DNA from 3 places in the Bacillus sp. WC2507 genome. Region 1 is predicted to be linked to each of the others. Evidence: a T-box and tRNA genes for the amino acid it is inferred to sense, from the RefSeq annotation. Region 1 holds a T-box; the other regions hold tRNA genes.
The links. A T-box is a leader RNA that pairs with one kind of tRNA and senses whether it is charged. The one in region 1 lies ahead of leuS (leucine--tRNA ligase), so its partner is inferred to be a tRNA-Leu.
Positions count from the first base shown of each region.

Region 2: it has a tRNA-Leu gene. The T-box ahead of leuS (leucine--tRNA ligase) is inferred to sense a tRNA for this amino acid. The anticodon was not compared.
Region 3: it has a tRNA-Leu gene. The T-box ahead of leuS (leucine--tRNA ligase) is inferred to sense a tRNA for this amino acid. The anticodon was not compared.

Region 1 covers NZ_JBQXPN010000001.1:984,216-990,005, forward strand. Annotated here, with positions in the region: gene ACUN28_RS05310 (cation:proton antiporter) at 1-1,071, shown strand, start outside; gene ACUN28_RS05315 (MDR family MFS transporter) at 1,328-2,521, shown strand; T-box leader at 2,712-2,934, shown strand; gene leuS (leucine--tRNA ligase) at 3,000-5,408, shown strand; gene ACUN28_RS05325 (GNAT family N-acetyltransferase) at 5,434-5,790, opposite strand, start outside.
Region 2 covers NZ_JBQXPN010000001.1:848,438-854,227, reverse strand. Annotated here, with positions in the region: gene ACUN28_RS04625 (S8 family serine peptidase) at 1-569, shown strand, start outside; gene ACUN28_RS04620 (L-lactate dehydrogenase) at 740-1,684, opposite strand; partial or broken gene ACUN28_RS04615 (RNA polymerase sigma factor) at 1,974-2,324, opposite strand; gene ACUN28_RS04610 (nucleoside 2-deoxyribosyltransferase) at 2,598-3,008, shown strand; tRNA gene ACUN28_RS04605 (tRNA-Glu) at 3,356-3,427, opposite strand; tRNA gene ACUN28_RS04600 (tRNA-Ser) at 3,433-3,523, opposite strand; tRNA gene ACUN28_RS04595 (tRNA-Asn) at 3,531-3,605, opposite strand; tRNA gene ACUN28_RS04590 (tRNA-Ile) at 3,613-3,689, opposite strand; tRNA gene ACUN28_RS04585 (tRNA-Gly) at 3,700-3,770, opposite strand; tRNA gene ACUN28_RS04580 (tRNA-Lys) at 3,784-3,859, opposite strand; tRNA gene ACUN28_RS04575 (tRNA-Thr) at 3,870-3,945, opposite strand; tRNA gene ACUN28_RS04570 (tRNA-Phe) at 3,960-4,035, opposite strand; tRNA gene ACUN28_RS04565 (tRNA-Asp) at 4,049-4,124, opposite strand; tRNA gene ACUN28_RS04560 (tRNA-Met) at 4,128-4,204, opposite strand; tRNA gene ACUN28_RS04555 (tRNA-Ser) at 4,232-4,324, opposite strand; tRNA gene ACUN28_RS04550 (tRNA-Ile) at 4,342-4,418, opposite strand; tRNA gene ACUN28_RS04545 (tRNA-Met) at 4,423-4,499, opposite strand; tRNA gene ACUN28_RS04540 (tRNA-Ala) at 4,520-4,592, opposite strand; tRNA gene ACUN28_RS04535 (tRNA-Pro) at 4,608-4,681, opposite strand; tRNA gene ACUN28_RS04530 (tRNA-Arg) at 4,692-4,765, opposite strand; tRNA gene ACUN28_RS04525 (tRNA-Leu) at 4,769-4,857, opposite strand; tRNA gene ACUN28_RS04520 (tRNA-Gly) at 4,874-4,948, opposite strand; tRNA gene ACUN28_RS04515 (tRNA-Leu) at 4,978-5,058, opposite strand; tRNA gene ACUN28_RS04510 (tRNA-His) at 5,082-5,157, opposite strand; tRNA gene ACUN28_RS04505 (tRNA-Thr) at 5,168-5,243, opposite strand; tRNA gene ACUN28_RS04500 (tRNA-Val) at 5,248-5,323, opposite strand; rRNA gene rrf (5S ribosomal RNA) at 5,328-5,443, opposite strand; rRNA gene ACUN28_RS04490 (23S ribosomal RNA) at 5,545-5,790, opposite strand, start outside.
Region 3 covers NZ_JBQXPN010000001.1:4,873,892-4,879,681, reverse strand. Annotated here, with positions in the region: rRNA gene ACUN28_RS25840 (23S ribosomal RNA) at 1-1,103, shown strand, start outside; rRNA gene rrf (5S ribosomal RNA) at 1,206-1,321, shown strand; tRNA gene ACUN28_RS25830 (tRNA-Val) at 1,327-1,402, shown strand; tRNA gene ACUN28_RS25825 (tRNA-Tyr) at 1,411-1,494, shown strand; tRNA gene ACUN28_RS25820 (tRNA-Gln) at 1,506-1,580, shown strand; tRNA gene ACUN28_RS25815 (tRNA-Lys) at 1,585-1,660, shown strand; tRNA gene ACUN28_RS25810 (tRNA-Leu) at 1,675-1,755, shown strand; tRNA gene ACUN28_RS25805 (tRNA-Gly) at 1,785-1,859, shown strand; tRNA gene ACUN28_RS25800 (tRNA-Leu) at 1,876-1,964, shown strand; tRNA gene ACUN28_RS25795 (tRNA-Arg) at 1,968-2,041, shown strand; tRNA gene ACUN28_RS25790 (tRNA-Pro) at 2,052-2,125, shown strand; tRNA gene ACUN28_RS25785 (tRNA-Ala) at 2,141-2,213, shown strand; tRNA gene ACUN28_RS25780 (tRNA-Ser) at 2,234-2,326, shown strand; tRNA gene ACUN28_RS25775 (tRNA-Ser) at 2,383-2,475, shown strand; tRNA gene ACUN28_RS25770 (tRNA-Met) at 2,499-2,575, shown strand; tRNA gene ACUN28_RS25765 (tRNA-Asp) at 2,579-2,654, shown strand; tRNA gene ACUN28_RS25760 (tRNA-Phe) at 2,663-2,738, shown strand; tRNA gene ACUN28_RS25755 (tRNA-Thr) at 2,749-2,821, shown strand; tRNA gene ACUN28_RS25750 (tRNA-Trp) at 2,828-2,898, shown strand; tRNA gene ACUN28_RS25745 (tRNA-Ile) at 2,909-2,985, shown strand; tRNA gene ACUN28_RS25740 (tRNA-Asn) at 2,996-3,070, shown strand; tRNA gene ACUN28_RS25735 (tRNA-Glu) at 3,072-3,143, shown strand; gene ACUN28_RS25730 (CBS domain-containing protein) at 3,274-3,693, shown strand; gene ACUN28_RS25725 (DUF3965 domain-containing protein) at 3,988-5,139, shown strand; gene ACUN28_RS25720 (hypothetical protein) at 5,370-5,708, opposite strand; gene ACUN28_RS25715 (SH3 domain-containing protein) at 5,714-5,790, opposite strand, start outside.

The DNA of each region.
Region 1 (5,790 bases):
TTAAGGTTTATTGAAAGCGGAGAAGTTATTTCCTTCCTCGGTCGTGTTGGCGTCATATTCCTCCTATTCTATTTAGGCTTAGAATTCTCAATAAAAAAATTAATTAAATCAGGAAAATCAATTGCTTTCGGGGGGACTGTCCACATATCACTTAATTTCATATTAGGTTTGCTTTATGGATATGTTATGGGCTTCCCCTTATTAGAAACATTAATTATTGCTGGAATCATTACAATTTCATCAAGTGCAATTGTTGCGAAAGTAATTGTTGATTTAAGAAGATCTGGTAATAAAGAGACTGAATTAATATTAGGAATCATTATGTTTGATGATATTTTTTTAGCTGTATATTTATCAGTCGTTTCAGGGTTAGTGCTCGGTGGTGCAACATCATTTTTAGGTGCTCTTACATCGGTGCTCATCGCAGTAGGGTATATGCTCCTATTCTTTGTAATCGCTAGAAAAGCTACGCCGTTTTTAAATAAAGTATTAGATATTTCGTCTAACGAAATTTTCATTATCGTAATATTCGCTATTTTATTCTTTGTAGCAGGATTCTCAGAAACAATTCATGTCGCAGAGGCGATTGGAGCGTTATTGTTGGGACTCGTCTTTTCTGAAACAGAGCATAGTGATCGGATTGAGAAGCTAGTCGTCCCATTCCGTGATTTCTTTGGAGCTATATTTTTTTTCAGCTTCGGTTTAAGCATAGATCCGTTTTCGCTTGGAGGAGCAGTGTGGTTGGCATTAGGAGCAGTTTTCATTACTCTAATCGGTAATTTTACTGCTGGAATGATTGCGGGACGTAAAGCCGGGTTATCCCATAAGGCTTCTACGAATATAGGTTTAACACTTGTATCACGCGGAGAGTTCTCCATTATTGTAGCGAATATCGGCATTGCGGGTGGCTTACTGGCAGCGATTAAACCGTTCTCTGCACTATACGTTTTAATATTAGCATCGTTAGGTCCGTTATTAACGAAGGAATCTGGGAGAATATACTCTCTACTAGATAAAATATTTAAATGGAACGCTAAAGAACGTGCAAAGCGAGAAAAAGAAGTTGGATAATAAAAAAAAGAAGCGGCTGCATGAACTTCATGCAGCCGCTTCTTTTTTTATATTGTTTCTGTTGTCGCTTTTTGTTGGTAAGTCGATATAATTAGAAAATCGCTGATAAAATCCAAGAAGCGATCAGTATAATTTCACTTATCGACATCTCATTATCTGAATTTCATCAACTATTAATCAGTTGCCTTCCTATTTAAAAACGACTACAATTTTACTGTTATAGATGAACGAAAAAAATAGAATAGGAGGGGAGACTATGCCAAGGAAAGTATGGCTATTAGTAGCTGGGATGATTATTAATGTCACGGGTGCTTCTTTTTTATGGCCTTTTAATACAATTTATTTGCATGATCACCTAGGGAAATCTTTATCTGTGGCCGGAATGGTATTAATGATCAACTCGCTTACTGGTGTAATCGGAAACTTGCTCGGCGGTGTTTTATTTGATAAATGGGGCGGATATAAATCAATTTTAGTAGGAATTGTGATTACACTTGTATCGATTTTAGGCCTTGTGTTCTTCCACGGCTGGCCGTTATATGTTGTGTGGCTAGCATTAATCGGTTTTGGTTCTGGAATGGTCTTCCCATCGATGTATGCGATGGTTGGTACGGTTTGGCCAGAGGGCGGAAGACGAGCATTTAATGCGATGTATGTTGGACAAAACGTTGGTATTGCGATCGGAACAGCATGTGGTGGATTAGTTGCATCGTATCGTTTTGATTATATTTTCTTAGCAAACTTTATTTTATATTTTGTTTTCTTCTTAATTGCTTTTATTGGATTCCGTGGTATGGAAGACAAGAAAGAGCCAGGAGTGCAAAAAGAAGTCGAAACGAAAAAAGGTTGGTCGCTTACACCTGGATTCAAAGCACTTCTTATCGTATGTGTAGCATATGCTTTATGCTGGGTTACATACGTACAGTGGCAAGGAGCGATTGCAACACATATGCAAGAATTAAATATTAGTCTTCGTCACTATAGTTTATTATGGACGATAAACGGAGCGATGATTGTTTGTGCGCAGCCGCTAGTTAGTATGTTAATTCGCTGGATGAAGCGTTCGTTAAAACAACAAATTATGATTGGGATCTTCATTTTTGCGGCGTCATTCGTTGTGTTAAGTCAAGCGCAGCAATTTACGATGTTCCTCGTTGCGATGGTAACTTTAACAATTGGTGAGTTATTTGTTTGGCCGGCGGTTCCGACGATTGCAAATATACTTGCGCCAAAAGATAAGTTAGGGTTTTATCAAGGCGTTGTAAATAGTGCGGCGACTGTAGGGAAAATGTTCGGGCCAGTCGTTGGCGGAGCGATTGTTGATTTATACAATATGGAAGTATTGTTTATAGCAATCATGGTAATGCTTGTAGTAGCGCTTATTGCAACGAGCATGTATGATAAACGAGTAAAAGTAGAAGAAACAGTTGAAGAAAAAATTGCAGTTTAGTTTGACGGAACATGTTCACATGTTTTAGAATATATTTAAATAAAATAACCTTTGGAACAAGGGAGATAGCTCGGCTGTCCTAAGACGAATTCGTTAGTTATTAAAAGTAACGATTAACCGAGAAGCCCCGCTTTAAGTAAGCTCTTTAGAGAGACTAGGCGGATGGTAGTTCATATTTTCACTCATATTTGTAATAACAGTGAGAAGGAGTAGTAGTAATAGAAGCTGGTTTAGAGAGTTGACGGTCGGTGCAAGTCAATCCACGTTTCGTTATGAACTCGCCTTTGAGTTGCAGTTGTGAAACTAATAGTAGCAATTGCCGTTAATCCACGTTACGGATCTAAGCGAATGTATATTTTTTGTACATTAATTTAGGGTGGTACCGCGGGAATCTATAACCTCTCGTCCCTTTCTAGGGATGAGAGGTTTTTTGTATTTTGGGCGGTGAAAATAAATAGAATTTCAAGGAGGGTATCTCATGAGCTTTAATCATCAAGAAGTTGAGAAGAAGTGGCAAGGGTACTGGGAAGAGAATAAAACATTCCGTACGCCAGATGAGACAGAAAAACCAAAATTTTATGCACTAGATATGTTCCCATATCCATCAGGTGCAGGCCTACACGTAGGACATCCAGAAGGTTATACAGCGACAGATATTTTATCTCGTATGAAGCGTATGCAAGGATATAACGTTCTTCATCCAATGGGATGGGATGCATTCGGTCTTCCAGCAGAGCAATATGCACTTGATACTGGAAACAGCCCAGCAGAATTTACAGAGCATAATATTAATACGTTCCGTAACCAAATTAAAGCATTAGGTTTCTCTTATGATTGGGACCGTGAAGTAAATACAACAGATCCAAACTACTACAAGTGGACACAATGGATCTTCCTACAACTATTTGAAAAAGGCTTAGCTTACGTTGATGAAGTACCTGTAAACTGGTGCCCAGCACTTGGTACAGTACTTGCAAACGAAGAAATCATTGATGGTAAGAGTGAGCGCGGTGGACATCCAGTTGAGCGTCGTCCGATGAGACAGTGGATGTTAAAAATTACAGCTTATGGAGATCGTCTATTAGAAGATCTAGATGAGCTTGATTGGCCAGAAAGCTTAAAAGATATGCAACGTAACTGGATCGGTCGTTCTGAAGGTGCAGAAGTACACTTCAACATCGATGGTACAGACGAGAAATTCACAGTTTTCACAACGCGCCCTGATACACTATTTGGTGCAAGCTACTGTGTACTTGCTCCAGAGCATGCGCTTGTTGCAGACATTACAACAGCTGAGCAAAAAGAAGCGGTAGAAGCTTACATTAATTCTGTAAAAATGAAGAGTGATTTAGAACGTACAGAACTTGCGAAAGAAAAAACTGGCGTATTCACTGGTGCTTACGCAGTTAACCCAGTAAATGGTGAGAAATTGCCAATCTGGATCGCTGATTACGTTCTTGCAACTTACGGAACAGGTGCTGTAATGGCAGTTCCAGCGCATGATGAGCGTGACTATGAATTCGCATCAACATTCAATCTTCCAATGAAGGAAGTTGTAAAAGGCGGAGACATTACGAAAGAAGCATACACAGGTGATGGTGCACACGTAAACTCAGCATTCCTTGATGGCTTAAATAAAGAAGAAGCAATCGCAAAAATGATTGAATGGCTTGAAGTAACGAGCGCAGGAAATCAAAAAGTAACATACCGTCTACGTGACTGGTTATTCAGCCGTCAACGTTACTGGGGTGAGCCAATTCCAGTAATTCACTGGGAAGATGGCACAATGACAGCTGTGAAAGAAGAAGAATTACCATTAGTTCTTCCGAAAACAGAAAATATTCGTCCTTCAGGTACAGGTGAATCACCACTTGCTAACATTGACGAGTGGGTAAATGTTGTTGATCCTGAAACTGGTAAAAAAGGTCGTCGTGAAACGAACACGATGCCACAATGGGCTGGTAGCTGCTGGTATTACCTACGTTACATCGATCCAAACAATAGCGAAGCACTTGTAGACCCTGAAAAAGTAAAACAATGGCTTCCAGTTGATATTTATATTGGCGGAGCGGAGCACGCTGTACTTCACTTACTATATGCTCGTTTCTGGCATAAAGTATTATACGATATCGGTGTAGTTCCAACGAAAGAGCCGTTCCAACAATTATTCAACCAAGGTATGATTCTAGGTGAAAACAACGAGAAAATGAGTAAATCAAAAGGTAACGTTGTAAACCCTGATGATATCGTAGCAAGCCATGGTGCAGATACACTTCGTCTATACGAAATGTTCATGGGACCATTAGATGCTTCAATCGCTTGGTCTGAAAATGGTCTTGACGGAGCTCGTCGTTTCCTAGACCGCGTATGGCGCCTATTCGTTCAAGAGAACGGTGAATTAAGTGAGAAAATTACTGATGCACCAAATAAAGAGCTTGAAAAAGCTTACCACCAAACAGTGAAGAAAGTAACAGAAGACTATGCAGAGCTTCGCTTCAACACAGCGATTTCTCAAATGATGGTATTCATCAACGATGCATACAAAGCTGAAACACTTCCGAAAGAATATGTAGAAGGTTTCGTAAAAATGATTGCACCAGTTGCACCTCACATCGGGGAAGAACTATGGAGCAAACTTGGTTACAATGAAACAATCACATATGCAAGCTGGCCAACATTTGATGAGTCTAAACTTGTAGAAGATGAAGTTGAAATCGTTGTTCAAGTTATGGGTAAAGTTCGCGCAAAACTAACAATGAGTAAAGACGCATCTAAAGATGAAATGGAAAAACTTGCACTTGAAGCAATTCAAGACCAAATCGAAGGGAAAACAGTTCGTAAAGTAATTGTTGTTCCTGGAAAACTTGTTAACGTTGTTGCAAACTAATGAATGAAAGAAAAGCTCAGAGCATTTATGCTCTGAGCTTTTTTATGTAGAAAATAATCTCAGGATCACCTTCATCTAAGTTTTCGATCATTCCACTGCGTATAAAACCATTTGCGTTAAATACTTTCTGCATACTTTCATTCGATTCGTTCGTTGAAGAAAAGATTTTTTGAGTAGGAGAATGACTTAACATATATGAGATTAACGAGCTTGCATAGCCTCGCCTTCTTTTAGTTGGCGAAACAATGATTAATGAGAGGAAAATACAACCAAAGAAATTTGTATCGTATGTTAGAAAACCGGAAATAGAATTATCTTCTTTTACAATGATGCAGCGGCCCTCATCAATAGTGTGCTTAATGTAATTTCGTCTACTATCGTT
Region 2 (5,790 bases), 140 kb from region 1:
TAGTAGAAGGAAATATTAAACCTGGTGCATTCTTAAATGAACGTGGATATTTAGATGAAAAATTCGATTATACAAAGCTTGGCGTAAAAGTATATGCAACAGATTCCTACCGTCATAAGTTTGAAGGATCACTAGATAAATATGGATACTTCAAGCTGAATGGACTTCCAGTTAATAAACGCGACTATAACTTATATGTAGAAGTTCCAGGACATTTAACAAGCCGTCTAACAACGAAATTAGGTACTGAAAAAGATGGTAAGCTGCTTGGTCAATATTATTATGCACGCCTTGATGAAAACCTTGCCGGTGATGTAAACGGTGATAAAGTAATTGATATAAAAGATGCTGAAATTATCGCTAGCAACTATGGTAAAAAAGGAGTATCTGTAAAAGACGGAGACCTTAACAAAGATGGTATTGTCGACGAAAAAGATATTCGCTTCGTTGAAAAGAACTTCTTGAAAAAGGGTCCGGATGCATCTAAATCACAAACACCTGCGGAAAAATCAAAAAGCGGTACACTGGCAGATATCTTAAAGAAATTGGGATTAACGCCTAAAAAATAATAATAAAGAGCACTCTACGTAAAGTAGAGTGCTCTTTTCTATAAACGATCCTTATCCAGCAAAAGGGGTATATTGGGGATATACAAGGAAACCGGAAAAGGAATTTATATTAAATTATATGAATTCAGAGGTAGGAAGCAGTGTCCCGCCTCTGAATGATTTATCAATTATTATAGTACTGGTGCCATTGTTTCTTTTAATACTTTTACAGAATGAGCGAATTTCGCTTTTTCATCTTCATTTAGCTCAAGTTCTACGATTTCACGTACACCTTCGCGGTTAATAACAGCTGGAACACCTACGAAAGCATCTTTCTCACCGTATTGTCCTTCAAGGTATGCAGATACAGTTAATACGCTGTTCTCGTTGCTTAAGATTGCTTTAGTTACACGAAGTAGTGACATACCGATTCCGTAGTAAGTTGCACCTTTACGCTCGATGATATGGTAAGCTGCATCACGTACGTTTTCGAAGATTTTGTCTAAGTCTTCTTGTTTGTACTGTTCGTTGTTAGCTAAGATTGTTTCTAGTTTTTGTACACCGATAGTAGCGTGGCTCCATACTGGAAGTTCAGTGTCACCGTGTTCACCAACGATGTAAGCATGTACGTTACGTGGATCTACATCTAAGTAGTCACCTAACATGTAACGGAAACGAGCAGAGTCTAAAGTTGTACCAGAACCGATTACACGCTCTTTTGGTAGACCAGATTCTTTCCAAGTTACGTAAGTTAAAATGTCAACTGGGTTAGTTGCAATTAAGAAGATTCCATCGAATCCGCTATCCATAATACCGCGAACGATTTGTTTAAAGATTTTTGTGTTCTTCTCAACTAAGTCTAAACGAGTTTCACCTGGCTTTTGTGGTAATCCAGCAGTGATAACTACTAAATCTGCATCTTTACAATCTGCATAGCTACCGCTCCAAACTTTTGTTGGTGATGGAGAGAATGGTACTGCATGGCTTAAGTCCATCGCTTCCCCTTCTGCTTTTGCTTCATTAACATCTACTAATACGAATTCTTCAGCTACACCTTGGTTGATCATTGAGTAAGCGTAACTACAACCTACAGCTCCTGTTCCTACTAATACTACACGATTGATACCTTTTTTCATGTTAATTTCCCCTCTCTATTGTTCACATCTATTTTTTATGATTGTTTAAGTAATTAATTAAAATACTAATTTAATGTTGTTTAACTTCTTTACACTCATATTGTAGCACGTATTATTGTGAATTACTTCACAAATTATGACCTATTTGTGAACTTTTTCACATAGAGTGTAAAGTTGATGGAATAGGTGTGGAATCCATTTTAATGGAGGCGTTTTCTTTAGATTGTGAAAGGATTTTTCTTATGTTTTCTTTGGTGATTGAAATTATATCAGCGATTTTCTGAATATATCAAGCGCAACTCACATTTTCTTCTTTCATCTCTAATATGGTTGCTATTTCCTTATATAAAAGTTCATAATTATACTTTAATAAAAGGATATATTTATATATTGGATTCATCTTTCCAAGCATGCTTTGTATTTCTACTTGAAGCTCTTTTCTCAAAAGTGGTTCATCTAATCCTTTTGATCCAATTAATTGAACAGATTCAATCGGGATTTCTTCACTACGCTTTTGCCTTCTTGCTAAATCACGGTGTCTATTAATCGCAACTTGAAATAACCATGTTTTTATATAAGTAATTTTCATATTTGGTACAGACAATAATGCTTTATGTATCGTGTCTTGAACAATGTCTTCTACATCTGCTGGTGTTAGCCCCTCGCCATCAAGTTAAAATTTAATACGATCCCCAGAACCATAAAAATGGACCTCGTTGTTATAAAAGACACAATATTTTTGTTTTGGAAGCATTATAAAATTTTTAACTTTCACAGCATAATTACTTTGTAATTATACCTTTTATTATCTCAAAACCAAAAACTCTTATTAAAACTTGTTTACATACATACAAATCATATAAGTGAATAAAAAATAATTATTTTTATAACCATTAGGGGGGCAAATAAATGAATATATTTAGCCGGGCCATTTTTCAACCCTGAACAAATTGCACTATTAGAAAAATTAGAGATAATTTTATCTAAGAAAGGATTAAATGTATTTTCTCCACGAAAATATATGAGTAAATTTCCCTTTGGATCTTATGAATGGCAATTTCAAAACTTTGTTACTGATGTAAATGCAATTCAACATAGTGATATTACCTTTGCAATATATAATGATCAAGATTCCGGAACAATGTGGGAAGTTGGGTATACTTGGTCACTTAAAAAACCTATTATTATTTTTAATACTAAAGAAAAAGTTGTTAATCTTATGATTACACAATCTTTACATGCATATTTGGATAGCTTTGATAAAGTAATTCAGTATGATTTTAATAAATTACCTCGTATATTTTATGATGGAGCTGTAACGTAATCAAAAAAAGAAAAAAGCTCATGTGAAATTAAACTTATATAATCTTAACGTGGTTTATTTCCAAAATGATGGCGATACCCCATCACCATCAAGCTAATTTTGAGGGCATTATAAAATTCTTAGGTTAATGGGCATATGGTGTTAGCCCTATTTTAAGAAAATACCTATAAATGCTTTTAGAGGTTTTTATAATAATCTTTTCATACTCCATCGCTCTCTCCTTTCTATTAGTTAGACGATTAGAATAGAAAAAAGTATACAAGAAATCTATAAAAAAAAGCAGACGATTCAAAGTCCGCTTTTACACAACAAAAAAGAGATAGCAGATTATGCTATCTCTTTTAGTATGACCCGTACGGGATTCGAACCCGTGTTACCGCCGTGAAAGGGCGGTGTCTTAACCACTTGACCAACGGGCCAGTTCTGGCAGAGAAGAAGGGATTCGAACCCTCGCACCGCGTTCGCGATCTACTCCCTTAGCAGGGGAGCCCCTTGAGCCACTTGGGTACTTCTCTATAAATATGGCTCCGCAGGTAGGACTCGAACCTACGACCGATCGGTTAACAGCCGATAGCTCTACCACTGAGCTACTGCGGAACAATTATGGTGGGCCTAAATGGACTCGAACCATCGACCTCACGCTTATCAGGCGTGCGCTCTAACCAGCTGAGCTATAGGCCCATAATTGAAAAGCGGGTGAAGAGAATCGAACTCTCGACCAGAGCTTGGAAGGCTCTTGTTTTACCACTAAACTACACCCGCATTAAATTATAAATGGTGAGCCATGAAGGATTCGAACCTTCGACCCTCTGATTAAAAGTCAGATGCTCTACCAACTGAGCTAATGGCTCATTTTGAAAGTGGTGCCGACTAGAGGACTTGAACCCCCAACCTACTGATTACAAGTCAGTTGCTCTACCAATTGAGCTAAGTCGGCTTGCGACTTCAAAATGGTGGCTCGGGACGGAATCGAACCGCCGACACGAGGATTTTCAGTCCTCTGCTCTACCGACTGAGCTACCGAGCCTTTATGTAAAAAATGGCGGTCCCGACCGGGGTCGAACCGGCGATCTCCTGCGTGACAGGCAGGCATGTTAACCACTACACCACGGGACCATTTGGTTGCGGGGACAGGATTTGAACCTGCGACCTTCGGGTTATGAGCCCGACGAGCTACCGTGCTGCTCCACCCCGCGATGATAAAATATTTAATTTAGAAAAAATGGAGGAGGTAGAGGGATTCGAACCCCCGCGCGACTCTCGCCGCCTGTCGGTTTTCAAGACCGATCCCTTCAGCCGAACTTGGGTATACCTCCGAGATATAAACCTTTAGTGGTGGACCTTGTAGGACTCGAACCTACGACCGGACGGTTATGAGCCGTCTGCTCTAACCAGCTGAGCTAAAGGTCCTTTATGGTAGCGGCGGAGGGGATCGAACCCCCGACCTCACGGGTATGAACCGTACGCTCTAGCCAGCTGAGCTACACCGCCATAAATGATATTAAAAAAAGTGGAGCCTAGCGGGATCGAACCGCTGACCTCCTGCGTGCAAGGCAGGCGCTCTCCCAGCTGAGCTAAGGCCCCGTGTTTTTTGGAAAATCGGGAAGACAGGATTTGAACCTGCGACCCCCTGGTCCCAAACCAGGTGCTCTACCAAGCTGAGCCACTTCCCGTTAATAAAAGCGCGCCCGAGAGGAGTCGAACCCCTAACCTCTTGATCCGTAGTCAAACGCTCTATCCAATTGAGCTACGGGCGCATATGGTGCCGAGGGCGGGGGTCGAACCCGCACGGTGGTCACCCACCGCAGGATTTTAAGTCCTGTGCGTCTGCCTGTTCCGCCACCCCGGCATGTCATATTGAAAATTGGAGCGGAAGACGGGATTCGAACCCGCGACCCCAACCTTGGCAAGGTTGTATTCTACCACTGAACTACTTCCGCAAGACATGTTTGAGTTATTTTATTAAAAGTGCGGGTGAAGGGAGTCGAACCCCCACGCCAAAGGCGCTAGATCCTAAGTCTAGTGCGTCTGCCAATTCCGCCACACCCGCATATTAATTATTTCAAGAAAAAATGGGGCGACTGATGGGAATCGAACCCACGAATGCCGGAGCCACAATCCGGTGCGTTAACCACTTCGCCACAACCGCCATGATTTTCTGGTGCCGACTAGAGGACTTGAACCCCCAACCTACTGATTACAAGTCAGTTGCTCTACCAATTGAGCTAAGTCGGCTAAATGGTGGAGGATGACGGGATCGAACCGCCGACCCCCTGCTTGTAAGGCAGGTGCTCTCCCAGCTGAGCTAATCCTCCATTTGCCTGGCAACGTCCTACTCTCACAGGGACAAGGTCCCAACTACCATCGGCGCTAGAGAGCTTAACTTCCGTGTTCGGTATGGGAACGGGTGTGACCTCTCTGCCATCATTACCAGACTTTATTCATTTAAGACAAGAATTATTGTAACTTATTTAACCTTTAAAGTCAACAAGTTTTTTATATTCTTTCAAAACTAGATAACATTGCTTCATATTATATGGTTAAGTCCTCGATCTATTAGTATTCGTCAGCTCCACATGTCACCATGCTTCCACCTCGAACCTATCAACCTGATCATCTTTCAGGGATCTTACTAGCTTACGCTATGGGAAATCTCATCTTGAGGGGGGCTTCATGCTTAGATGCTTTCAGCACTTATCCCTTCCGCACATAGCTACCCAGCTATGCCCTTGGCAGAACAACTGGTACACCAGCGGTGCGTCCATCCCGGTCCTCTCGTACT
Region 3 (5,790 bases), 3.9 Mb from region 1:
CTGCGAAGCCGTAAGGCGAAGTATAGGGGCTGACACCTGCCCGGTGCTGGAAGGTTAAGGAGAGGGGTTAGCGTAAGCGAAGCTCTGAACTGAAGCCCCAGTAAACGGCGGCCGTAACTATAACGGTCCTAAGGTAGCGAAATTCCTTGTCGGGTAAGTTCCGACCCGCACGAAAGGTGTAACGATTTGGGCACTGTCTCAACCAGAGACTCGGTGAAATTATAGTACCTGTGAAGATGCAGGTTACCCGCGACAGGACGGAAAGACCCCGTGGAGCTTTACTGTAGCCTGATATTGAATTTTGGTACAGTTTGTACAGGATAGGCGGGAGCCATTGAAACCGGAGCGCTAGCTTCGGTGGAGGCGCTGGTGGGATACCGCCCTGACTGTATTGAAATTCTAACCTACGGGTCTTATCGACCCGGGAGACAGTGTCAGGTGGGCAGTTTGACTGGGGCGGTCGCCTCCTAAAGTGTAACGGAGGCGCCCAAAGGTTCCCTCAGAATGGTTGGAAATCATTCGTAGAGTGCAAAGGCATAAGGGAGCTTGACTGCGAGACCTACAAGTCGAGCAGGGACGAAAGTCGGGCTTAGTGATCCGGTGGTTCCGCATGGAAGGGCCATCGCTCAACGGATAAAAGCTACCCCGGGGATAACAGGCTTATCTCCCCCAAGAGTCCACATCGACGGGGAGGTTTGGCACCTCGATGTCGGCTCATCGCATCCTGGGGCTGTAGTCGGTCCCAAGGGTTGGGCTGTTCGCCCATTAAAGCGGTACGCGAGCTGGGTTCAGAACGTCGTGAGACAGTTCGGTCCCTATCCGTCGTGGGCGTAGGAAATTTGAGAGGAGCTGTCCTTAGTACGAGAGGACCGGGATGGACGCACCGCTGGTGTACCAGTTGTTCTGCCAAGGGCATAGCTGGGTAGCTATGTGCGGAAGGGATAAGTGCTGAAAGCATCTAAGCATGAAGCCCCCCTCAAGATGAGATTTCCCATAGCGTAAGCTAGTAAGATCCCTGAAAGATGATCAGGTTGATAGGTTCGAGGTGGAAGCATGGTGACATGTGGAGCTGACGAATACTAATAGATCGAGGACTTAACCATATAATATGAAGCAATGTTATCTAGTTTTGAAAGAATATAAAAAAACTTGTTGACTTTAAAAGTAAAATAAGTTAAAATGATTCTTGTCTTAAATGAATACAGTCTGGTAATGATGGCAGAGAGGTCACACCCGTTCCCATACCGAACACGGAAGTTAAGCTCTCTAGCGCCGATGGTAGTTGGGACCTTGTCCCTGTGAGAGTAGGACGTTGCCAGGCAAAATGGAGGATTAGCTCAGCTGGGAGAGCACCTGCCTTACAAGCAGGGGGTCGGCGGTTCGATCCCGTCATCCTCCACCATATATGTCGGAGGGGTAGCGAAGTGGCTAAACGCGGCGGACTGTAAATCCGCTCCTTCGGGTTCGGCAGTTCGAATCTGCCCCCCTCCACCATTCTTAATTAATGGGCTATAGCCAAGCGGTAAGGCAACGGACTTTGACTCCGTCATGCGCTGGTTCGAATCCAGCTAGCCCAGCCATTAAGAGCCATTAGCTCAGTTGGTAGAGCATCTGACTTTTAATCAGAGGGTCGAAGGTTCGAATCCTTCATGGCTCACCATTTTAATCAAATATGCGGGTGTGGCGGAATTGGCAGACGCACTAGACTTAGGATCTAGCGCCTTTGGCGTGGGGGTTCGACTCCCTTCACCCGCACTTTTAATGAAATAACTCAAACATGTCTTGCGGAAGTAGTTCAGTGGTAGAATACAACCTTGCCAAGGTTGGGGTCGCGGGTTCGAATCCCGTCTTCCGCTCCAATTTTCAATATGACATGCCGGGGTGGCGGAACAGGCAGACGCACAGGACTTAAAATCCTGCGGTGGGTGACCACCGTGCGGGTTCGACCCCCGCCCTCGGCACCATATGCGCCCGTAGCTCAATTGGATAGAGCGTTTGACTACGGATCAAGAGGTTAGGGGTTCGACTCCTCTCGGGCGCGCTTTTATTAACGGGAAGTGGCTCAGCTTGGTAGAGCACCTGGTTTGGGACCAGGGGGTCGCAGGTTCAAATCCTGTCTTCCCGATATTCCCAAAAACAGGGGGCCTTAGCTCAGCTGGGAGAGCGCCTGCCTTGCACGCAGGAGGTCAGCGGTTCGATCCCGCTAGGCTCCACTTTATTTATTATATGTCTCGGAGGTATACCCAAGTTCGGCTGAAGGGATCGGTCTTGAAAACCGACAGGCGGTGAGAATCGCGCGGGGGTTCGAATCCCTCTACCTCCTCCATTTTCTTTTTAAATGGTTTAGATACATATAATAATAAAATTTTATTTTTCCTTCATGGAGGTATACCCAAGTTCGGCTGAAGGGATCGGTCTTGAAAACCGACAGGCGGCGAGAGTCGCGCGGGGGTTCGAATCCCTCTACCTCCTCCATTTTTTAAAAAACATTATATTGTCGCGGGGTGGAGCAGCACGGTAGCTCGTCGGGCTCATAACCCGAAGGTCGCAGGTTCAAATCCTGTCCCCGCAACCAAATGGTCCCGTGGTGTAGTGGTTAACATGCCTGCCTGTCACGCAGGAGATCGCCGGTTCGACCCCGGTCGGGACCGCCATTTATGTTGGCTCGGTAGCTCAGTCGGTAGAGCAGAGGACTGAAAATCCTCGTGTCGGCGGTTCGATTCCGTCCCGAGCCACCATTTTTTTTATGCCGGCTTAGCTCAATTGGTAGAGCAACTGACTTGTAATCAGTAGGTTGGGGGTTCAAGTCCTCTAGCCGGCATCCTTTAGGGGCATAGTTTAAAGGTAGAACTGAGGTCTCCAAAACCTCCAGTGTGGGTTCGATTCCTACTGCCCCTGTAAAGTATATGGGCCTATAGCTCAGCTGGTTAGAGCGCACGCCTGATAAGCGTGAGGTCGATGGTTCGAGTCCATTTAGGCCCACCATATATATTATTCCGCAGTAGCTCAGTGGTAGAGCTATCGGCTGTTAACCGATCGGTCGTAGGTTCGAGTCCTACCTGCGGAGCCATGGCCCGTTGGTCAAGTGGTTAAGACACCGCCCTTTCACGGCGGTAACACGGGTTCGAATCCCGTACGGGTCATAAAAAAAGAGTCAGCAATATGCTGACTCTTTTTTATTGTGCGTTAATCTTCCTTTATCAACTGATTTTCCTGAAATAAATAAAGGAATTTAGGAAAAGCTATGGTATGTATAAAAAGGAGGAGACAAAAATGACACGAGTGAGAGACTGTATGAGCACTCATATTGTACATTGTACACCGCTAGACAATGTATATGAGGCTGCTGTAAAGATGAAAGAAGAATCGATTGGATTGATTCCGGTTGTTGAAAATGAGCAAGTTGTTGGGCTTGTTACGGACCGAGATTTAGTTGTTCGAGGGATTGCTGAGAAACATCCTGGATCTAATAAAATTACAAATGTAATGACAACAAACATTGTTTCAGTTTCTCCAGATGATTCTATTGAAAAAGCCACAGAGTTAATGGCACAGTATCAAATTAGACGATTACCAGTAGTTGAGAGTGGTCAACTCGTTGGGATGCTAGCACTAGGTGATTTAGCTATAAGAGAATCGGCAGATGATCAAGCAGGATTTGCTTTAAGTGAAATCTCGGAGCATACGGAATGAAGAAAGATTTTAATTAGTGGGGTAAGTTACGTATAAAAATCAGATGCATTATTCTAGTATATAGAATTAAACTAATATGTTAGCATGATGTATCTGAGACATTATATAATAAGTATACAGTTAGTAATTTCGACAGTTTATTTAAATTTGTCATTCCTAATTTTAAATAAGAGAAAAAATGATATACTGATAGATATAAGTATTATGAAAGATTTTGAATATAACAATATCCATTGTTAGTGATGTAATAATGGATTAATATTTCCTATGTAGACAAAAGGGAAGGGGAATTATATGAGGGCTGTACAGCGCGATCCAAATTGGAATTTGGTTACAGATACATATATAGAACCAAATAATTTCGCTGAATTATTTTCTTTGCTTGTACCTTGTCATCCAAAAGGTGAAGGGAAAGAACGAACTATATTAGTGTGGAAAGAAAAAGAATTTTATAAAGAAGAAAATTTAGCGGCATTTATCGTATATGGAATGAATAAAACAAAGAATTTACCGCAGTTTCATAAAGATGAAATTCCAACTTTAGTACGTATTCTTCGCTTATGCCAAGAGATTGGTTGGTATGAAGAAGCAAATACTTTTATGATAACTCAAGGATTAGCTGAGTTTGTTCACACTTCATTGGAATATGAAACATGGGATCTTTTGACGCAAGCGGTTGCTTTAAACTATTTAATTATTAAATATCGTATTGGTGAATTAACTGATGGGGATGTAGAAATCTGGGATAGAGTTAAATTTAATGAGAAATGTATAACAGACTGTAAACATCTATTATCCCATAAAGAAGTATTAGAATTTGCATTCTTTTATATGTGTAAGAGAGCTAAGTTCCTATCAAAAGAGCAATTAAATAGTGATATGATGAGTCTAGCTATGTATTGTAATACTTTCGTGTATGATTTATATACACACGACTTATTACGAAAATATCGTAAGTGTACAGACTTCTTATCATATTATGGACCTAGTCAAGCGGTGTTAGCTTGTCAAAGAGCTGTACTTTCTCAAATTTCAGATCGATTAGACCCATTGAAAACTACTCATGTAGATGATTATTTATATGTAATGAAAGAAATGATGGAGCATATGACGATAGGAATAATGGATCGATATGATCATTTTATCGGAAAGTTATTATCATATGTGCCATTTTTCGAAATGATTCAAGTTCCACAACATGCATATTATTGTGAAGAATTATTGTATATTTGCAAGGGAATTGAATATAAAGAAGAAATATTACGCAATTATATATTTATACAATTACATGATTGTTTACCATCATTCTTTAAACTATTTCTTAAAAATAAGCGTTATGCAACAATTCATGATATTCTGTTCTATTGGTGCGATGATGAACAAAGAATGAGCTTAGAGAAAAAATATAATCTTAGTTTTATTTATGAAAAATATGCTTGCGGATAAAAGAGCATTTTCTATATAAATTAAAAAGGATCTCAAGTTTATGTGAGATCCTTTTTTTTGTTAGTAAAGTAAGGAGAACGCAATTAAGACGAGAAATAACATTCCATAAAGGAGAAATTGTGCCGTATAGCTTCCTTGTATACCAAAAAAAGTATTTGTTTTTTTATATAAATTCAATATATATTTTAGCGGATTATCTTTGAAAGATTGGTACACAGTGTCTCCTCTTTCTAAGCTTCTTGTTCGTGTTTTTTGTTATTAGGGACATGAATGTACCTAGCTATGAATAATAAAACAGCCATAAAGCATACGGGAAATACGGTAGTTAAATAAAAACCATTACTAATAATATTTGTTATTAGGGCACTTAATAGAAAGATGGCATTATAAATATGGGCAATTTTTTGTTTTAGTTGTACTTGAAAGGCTTCCATCATAATTTCTAAAGTAACAAAAGCAATGATAATAGATAAAAATACAGTATTTGTATTGTAAATGATTAAACAAAAGATTAAACCTAAAAAGGCTAAGTATTCAATTAAGAGAGATATATTGATATTGCGTGGCATACAATTTACCTAACTAAATATGGCAGTGGGTTTACTGCATTTGTTTTTTCAAAATTCCACTCTCCATTGTGTAATTCAAAAT